Persicobacter psychrovividus: one gene and its partner. The main gene of each other region encodes a partner of the protein of the gene in region 2 in a complex. Links are inferred from orthologs where the notes say so. Each region holds a gene or a part of one and is shown on either strand. Other genes may lie near its edges.

What was found.
Region 1: scpB (region 2) and AABK40_RS08535 share a complex: the UniProt entries of both Bacillus subtilis proteins name them as parts of the cohesin-like complex. The link is inferred for Persicobacter psychrovividus from one-to-one orthologs.

What each region holds. Positions count from the first base shown.
Region 1 is NZ_AP025292.1:1,992,057-1,995,186, forward strand. What follows is about bases 122-2,921. They hold AABK40_RS08535 (segregation and condensation protein A), read right to left. Parts: upstream 1,988-2,921; coding sequence 1,256-1,987; downstream 122-1,255. Other genes in these bases: AABK40_RS08530 (lysylphosphatidylglycerol synthase transmembrane domain-containing protein), read right to left, coding at 191-1,252; dxs (1-deoxy-D-xylulose-5-phosphate synthase), read left to right, coding at 2,302-2,921. Outside these bases: AABK40_RS08525 (carboxypeptidase-like regulatory domain-containing protein), read right to left, coding at 1-114; more of dxs, read left to right, coding at 2,922-3,130. UniProt on the Bacillus subtilis protein: Participates in chromosomal partition during cell division. May act via the formation of a condensin-like complex containing Smc and ScpB that pull DNA away from mid-cell into both cell halves.
Region 2 is NZ_AP025292.1:2,872,848-2,876,029, forward strand. Bases 108-2,959 are described here. They hold scpB (SMC-Scp complex subunit ScpB), read right to left. Parts: upstream 1,890-2,959; coding sequence 1,326-1,889; downstream 108-1,325. Other genes in these bases: AABK40_RS12300 (M16 family metallopeptidase), read left to right, coding at 108-171; AABK40_RS12305 (pseudouridine synthase), read right to left, coding at 233-1,264; AABK40_RS12315 (TraR/DksA family transcriptional regulator), read right to left, coding at 1,895-2,287; AABK40_RS12320 (lamin tail domain-containing protein), read right to left, coding at 2,663-2,959. Also shown: more of AABK40_RS12300, read left to right, coding at 1-107; more of AABK40_RS12320, read right to left, coding at 2,960-3,182. UniProt on the Bacillus subtilis protein: Participates in chromosomal partition during cell division. May act via the formation of a condensin-like complex containing Smc and ScpA that pull DNA away from mid-cell into both cell halves.

The DNA of each region.
Region 1 (3,130 bases), 880 kb from region 2 along the record:
TACGGGATTACCATTTTTATCCAAAATGGTCATTTTTACCTGTGTGCTGATAATCTGTGCCTGCGCCATCATACCCATCAAGCAAAAACATAGAAAAAAAGCTAACTTTTTCATCGTTGTACGCTATGTAGTGAATAATATTAAAAATCATTACAAAGAAAACATGAAATAGGCATTCAAGCAAGTATGCCTATTTTTGATTCCCCTTTTTTCGGTCGAAAAACACCTTCTGAATCCATCGTGGAAGAAATACCGCCCCCAAAAACAAGTAAGGGTAATAGGCCAGAAGCCGCCACAACAGGCTGGTACCAAAAGTAAACTCGCCCAGAAAATGCTGAAAAAACAGCCCGTAAAAATACTCCGCAGTACCGCTGCTTCCTGGCGTGGGTGATATCAGCATGACAATCCACATGATCAGCTGTCGCCCAAAAATAAACAGGTGTTCCTTAATGCTCAGCAGAACATACCCCCCCATCACCGCATTGAGCATCAGGTAGCGGGCAACCCATACAAACACCGTAGCAAGCACCACTTTAAACCAATAAGTTGCAGGCTTACCAATCAATTCTTTGGCGCCAAGGATCATTTCATCACCTTGCTTATTGGCCCTGGCACGGTATCTCCTTAAAAATCCCCAACTGGTGATTTTCAATAAAAGCCACTTGAAGCCTCTTGGATGCACCAATAAAGCAAAAGACATGACCAAAGTATAAATGGCAATCAAGGAATAGGAAGTCCAGAAAATGACGGGTAGGCTCTTCCCCAGGGCATCGGTCGTAATGCCATCAAAAATACTCCCATGAGCAAGGACAATCACCAATGGGGCGAAAACGACGAAAAACAGATTATCCAGAATGGCCGTCAGCATCACATAAGCCAGCGCGCGCCCGAAACTTAGGCCTTCTTTCATCAGAATAAAAACAGCCACCGCACTGCCTCCAACAACAGAAGGCGTAACGGCACTCGAAAACTCCCAAAGAATAATGACATAAAAGGAGGAGGTCCAGCTGAGTGATTTCCCCGTAAGGGTCCGAATACGATAGATGTATCCCGCATCCCGAAAAAGAATTACTATCACGGCAAGCACGAGGGAAAAGACCGACAAGGGTTGCAGCAACACTTGCAGGTTTTCCACACTTACGTGATCATCTGAAAGAAATAACCAAACAGAAATTGCCAGTCCGATCAACACTGGAATCCATATTTTATTCGGGTTAAGCGTCGAAAATGCTTTCTTGTTAGAAATTTCCATTATTTATATAGGTTCAACCCAAAAACTGTTAAATCCTGCACCGATGGTCAGGCTTAACTCCTGCCACTGTGCCAATTCCAAGATGGCCAGGAACGTGAAAATCATCCCTATACGATTACCCACTGCCATGAACAGCTCTTCAAAATTTTGCTTACCCTCCGCTTTCAGCAGGCTCAGCAGCCATTCCTTTTGACCTGAGATGGTATAATCATAAGGCGTAATTTGATGTACGTGTTCTTCCTCCTGGGCTTCCTTTCTGCGCATCACTTGCTGATAAACTTTCAATAATTTATACATATCAAGATTGTGCATCTCCATTTCCGTGGCGTATTCAGAAGCCAGTTCCTGCTGCTCGGCGATGATATTCCCCCGCTTTTGCTTGCCCAGCTCCCGCTCCTCCATCTTACGGAAATCTTCCATAACAGATTTATACTTTTTATAAGCCAGCAAATGTTGCATCAATTCCTCCCGTGGGTCGATCTCCTCCCCTTGCTCATCAAGCTCTGGGCGGGGCAACAACATTTTGGATTTTATTCGCATCAGCGTCGCGGCCACCACCATAAAATCGGAAGCCAACTCCACGTCCAGTTTGTTCATCGCATCGAGGTAGGATAAAAAGTCGGCAGTGATCTTTGCGATCGGAATATCATGTACATCCAGCTCATCGCGCTGGATAAAAAATAGTAATAAATCGAAGGGTCCCTCAAACAAGGGTAATTTAATTTCGAAAGACAAAAGATATCGTAAATTATAACCGTGAATAAAATTTAACCGCAGAAGACCTACAAATTTATCACTCCAAAGACAATTTTCAGCAACTTGCCAGATAAACAGTCATTTTAAACAAGTAATTAAAGATGTAAGAAAGTAAGTGATTATGGCTTTCAGCAAAGAAATTAACCGATAAAAAACTTTCATCGAGGATTTCTTGCCCTAATTTAGTACATTCTAAAAACATCACCTATTTTTGTATGTTCAAGTCCACTTAATTTTTAGGACTGAGAATTTATAAATTGCTCGCTTAGTCGGGCAAGGAAAAATAATTCATTATGCTTATAGAGCCAGGTAAACTATTAAAAACAATCAACAGTCCGGAGGACCTAAAGAAATTCGATAACAAGCAGCTCCATCAGGTACGTGATGAGTTGCGCCAGTTTATTATCGATAATGTTTCGGTCTATGGAGGGCATTTTGGTGCAAGCCTTGGAGTCGTTGAGTTGACTACCGCTTTGCATTATGTCTTTGATACCCCAAAAGATCAGTTGATCTGGGATGTGGGGCATCAAGCCTACGGACACAAAATCTTGACTGGCCGTCGTGAGCAATTTCATACCAACAGACTATACGGAGGGCTTTCGGGATTCCCCAAACGCAAAGAAAGCGAATACGACACCTTTGGGGTCGGCCACTCCTCTACCTCTATTTCTGCGGCCTTGGGAATGGCTGTTGCAAATAATCAATTCAAAGACGACCGTCATCACATTGCTGTAATTGGCGATGGAGCCATGACTGGCGGAATGGCTTTTGAAGGCATGAACCACGCCGGAGATCTTCAAGACTCCAATTTATTGATTATCCTTAATGATAATAATATGTCGATCGACCCTAATGTAGGGGCACTGAACGACTATCTGACTAATATTACGACCTCAAAAACTTACAATAAAGTAAAAGATGAGGTCTGGGATTTGCTGGGCAAAATTTCCAAATTTGGACCTAATGCGCAAGAACTGGCCTCAAAAATTGAGAACAGCACCAAGGCGTTTTTCATGCGCCACAGCAATCTTTTTGAGTCTTTCAATTTGCGCTATTTTGGGCCTGTTGACGGGCATGATCTCGATCATCTCGTTACCGTCCTCAAGGATCTGAAAGATATCA
Region 2 (3,182 bases):
GCCCTATTGGAGAAATTCAAATCCGTTTATTTATTTGGGCAGGGATATGAGTATTACGATCAGTACCTTGATGTCCTTAATGCCGTAACCCCTGCATCATTGCAAAAGATTGCCGCACAATATTGGCAGAAGGACGACCTCATTGAAATTGTTGTTGGAAAAATCGACTGATCATTCCGCCGAAAAAATGAGAAATAAAAAAAGCGAGCTTCCTAAAGCTCGCTTTTGTATTTTATAGAAAGTATTTCAACTTAATCAATTCTTTTTCTGAAATGTATCGCCACTTTCCACGCGGAAGGTCTTTCTTATCTAAACCTGCATAAACAACACGATCGAGCTTCACCACCTCATAGCCTAAATGCTCAAAGGTACGACGAACGATACGGTTTCTACCCAAGTGGATTTCAATTCCCAAAGTGGTGGCATCTGCACTTAAAAGCGCCAAATCATCCACAGGAACAGGACCGTCTTCCAACTCTACGGTATTAAGTACTTTATCAAAATCTTCAGGCGTGATCGGCTTGTCAAGCGTAACCTGATAAACTTTTTTAATGTCATTTGATGGGTGTGCCAACTTTTCTGCCAACTCACCATCATTGGTCATCAACAATAAACCTGTCGTTTGACGATCAAGTCGCCCTACAGGATAGATACGCTCCGTAGCGGCTTTTTTCACCAACTCCATCACCGTGCGTCGGTTCTGAGGGTCATCAGTAGTGGTCAGAAAATCTTTTGGCTTGTTCAGAAGAACATACACCAACTTCTCTCTGCTCAGCAATTTCCCTAACCAGGTTACCTTATCTCTGAAGGCCACCTTATACCCCATTTCCTTCACCACTTGTCCGTTCACAGAAATTTGGCCTTCGGCAATCAGTGTATCAGCTTCGCGTCGGCTACAAACACCCGCATTGGCAATAAACTTGTTTAGGCGGATTTCATGAGCCACAGGAGTTTCTGTTACTTTCGCTTTCTTTTTAGCGATCTCCTTCATTTTCTGAAAATTATAATTAGGCGTTTTGGCCTTTTCCACCTGTTCTTGGCGGGCATGATAATTTTCTTTTACAGATCGTTTTTTACTTCCTCTTTCTGTTTTAGAAGGCACCTCTTTTTGGTCAGTACTATGTCCTCGACGATCTTCCGACGATTTAAATTTGTCTGAATGATTCTTTTTTCCGCGGAATGAAGATGATTTCTTAAACCCTCCTCCTCCTTTTTGGGATCCGATTGATCCTCCTTTTGAATTACTACGTCTTGGTTTTGTCATAACTGCTTCCTTCCGGGGCACACAAATAAATAAAATAAACCGCGAATTTACGGAAAATCAATTAATCATCCCCAATTTCGCCTATGATATTCTCTTCTTTCTTGAAATCTGTCGGGCTTGGGAGCTCTTTTAAGGAATTGATTCCGAAGTACTCCATAAACTGCGACGTAGTACCATATAGCAAAGGTCGTCCCAAACTCTCCGACTTGCCCTTTATCTCGACCAATTCTTTCTCCAACAGCTTCTGAATAGCATAATCACAGCTCACTCCACGGATCTGCTCGAGTTGCCCTTTGGTAACGGGCTGTTTATAAGCCACTATCGAAAGGGTTTCCATGGCAGAAGTGGAGAGTTTCTTCTTGGATTTCTGCTGCAAAAGCTTTGTCACTACAGGCTGATAAGCGGGCAAGGTCATGAACTGATAGCCCCCTGAGGATTTGTAAACAGAAAAGGCGAAGTCCCCTTGATTATATTTTTCAATCAACAGGTCTACCGCCTTTTCAATATCATTCAGCGCAATTTCTGTCCCCATTTGATCTGATAAGCATTTGGCCATTTGGCGAATACTGACAGGCTCGTCGGCACAAAAAATCAACGCCTCTACGTAAGTCGTTAATAGTTTCAATGAATCTACGCTCTTTTTAATTTCGCTTCAATGGTTTGTGTGGTGTGTGGCACTGCTCTTAATCGATCCTTAGGAATAAGCTTTCCTGTGGAAGTACACACACCATATGTACCATTTTTAATGCGAATTAACGCTTTGTTCAGGTTATTTAAAAACTTTTGCTGACGAACCGCCAGTTCTTGCAAGTTTTCTTTCTCCTGCACGTCAGCAGAATCTTCCAAAGGTTTGATGTTACCGATGGAGTTTTCAGTGCCAGCATGATTTGCCTTACCAAGGGTCTCTTTGATGAAATTTAACTCATTCTGAGCGCGATTGATTTTCTTAAGAATCAGAGTTTCAAACTCCTGTAAATCTTCTTTAGAATACCTTAATTCCGAGTTACTCTGTACATTTGCCATATCAGATAACATTAAAGGGGTAAATTTTTATATAAGCCTAAAAAGTTTTACAAAAATAGAAATTAGATCTTTAACATTCCTATTAAATTATAAAATTTCTATTATTATTTTTACTTTAAGCATAAATTAAAGAATCTATCTTTCACCTACACTCTCCGTTTGTCTATAACTTTAAGAACGCACAACGGCTACTTTAGATTGTATATTGATCAAGAATTTTCGCTGTTAATGTGTTGCATTGTCCGATTCCCGCCATTTGATTACTAATTTCATTTTTCAAATATCCGACCTAAAACTAATCAATATTTAAAATCAAATTAAAACAAAGCCCTGCATTGCTGTAACGGTTTGGGCTTCATTTGTTAAGATCACCTATTAATGGTGGATCACCGAAATTTTATCTTTTTCAACATATCGTTCATTCTGTTGGTTCACAATCGAAACCCAAAAGAGGTAGTGCCCCTGATCCACCAACACCGATTCATTATTAAGCCCTGACCAGCTGTAAGTGGCTTTATTACTGATCAGTTCGTGCTCAGCGATCGTCCTGACGAGCTGCCCAAAAAAATCGTAAACCTTGATGGTCAGCAACCAATTTTCCCCTTGGGTATCAACGACCCAATTGGCAGCATCCTGGTTTCCTCCTCCAACATGCAGCACATTTGATGATAAACCGAACTGATGTACCAAATTTGCCCCATCCGCATAATGATCCCATGTCGGTGTTGCAAAATTTTGATTTTCACTGACCGACCGCCAACCTGAGGCCTCCGTTCCTGCAGCCTCTATCCGCTCGAGTGCCACACCCTCTTTATTGTTCAGCAGGGCATGATGGTACTGATGACTGTAGGCTACCTGATCTAAAATAACAGTATCAGCCCGCCCCAGGCTGAAA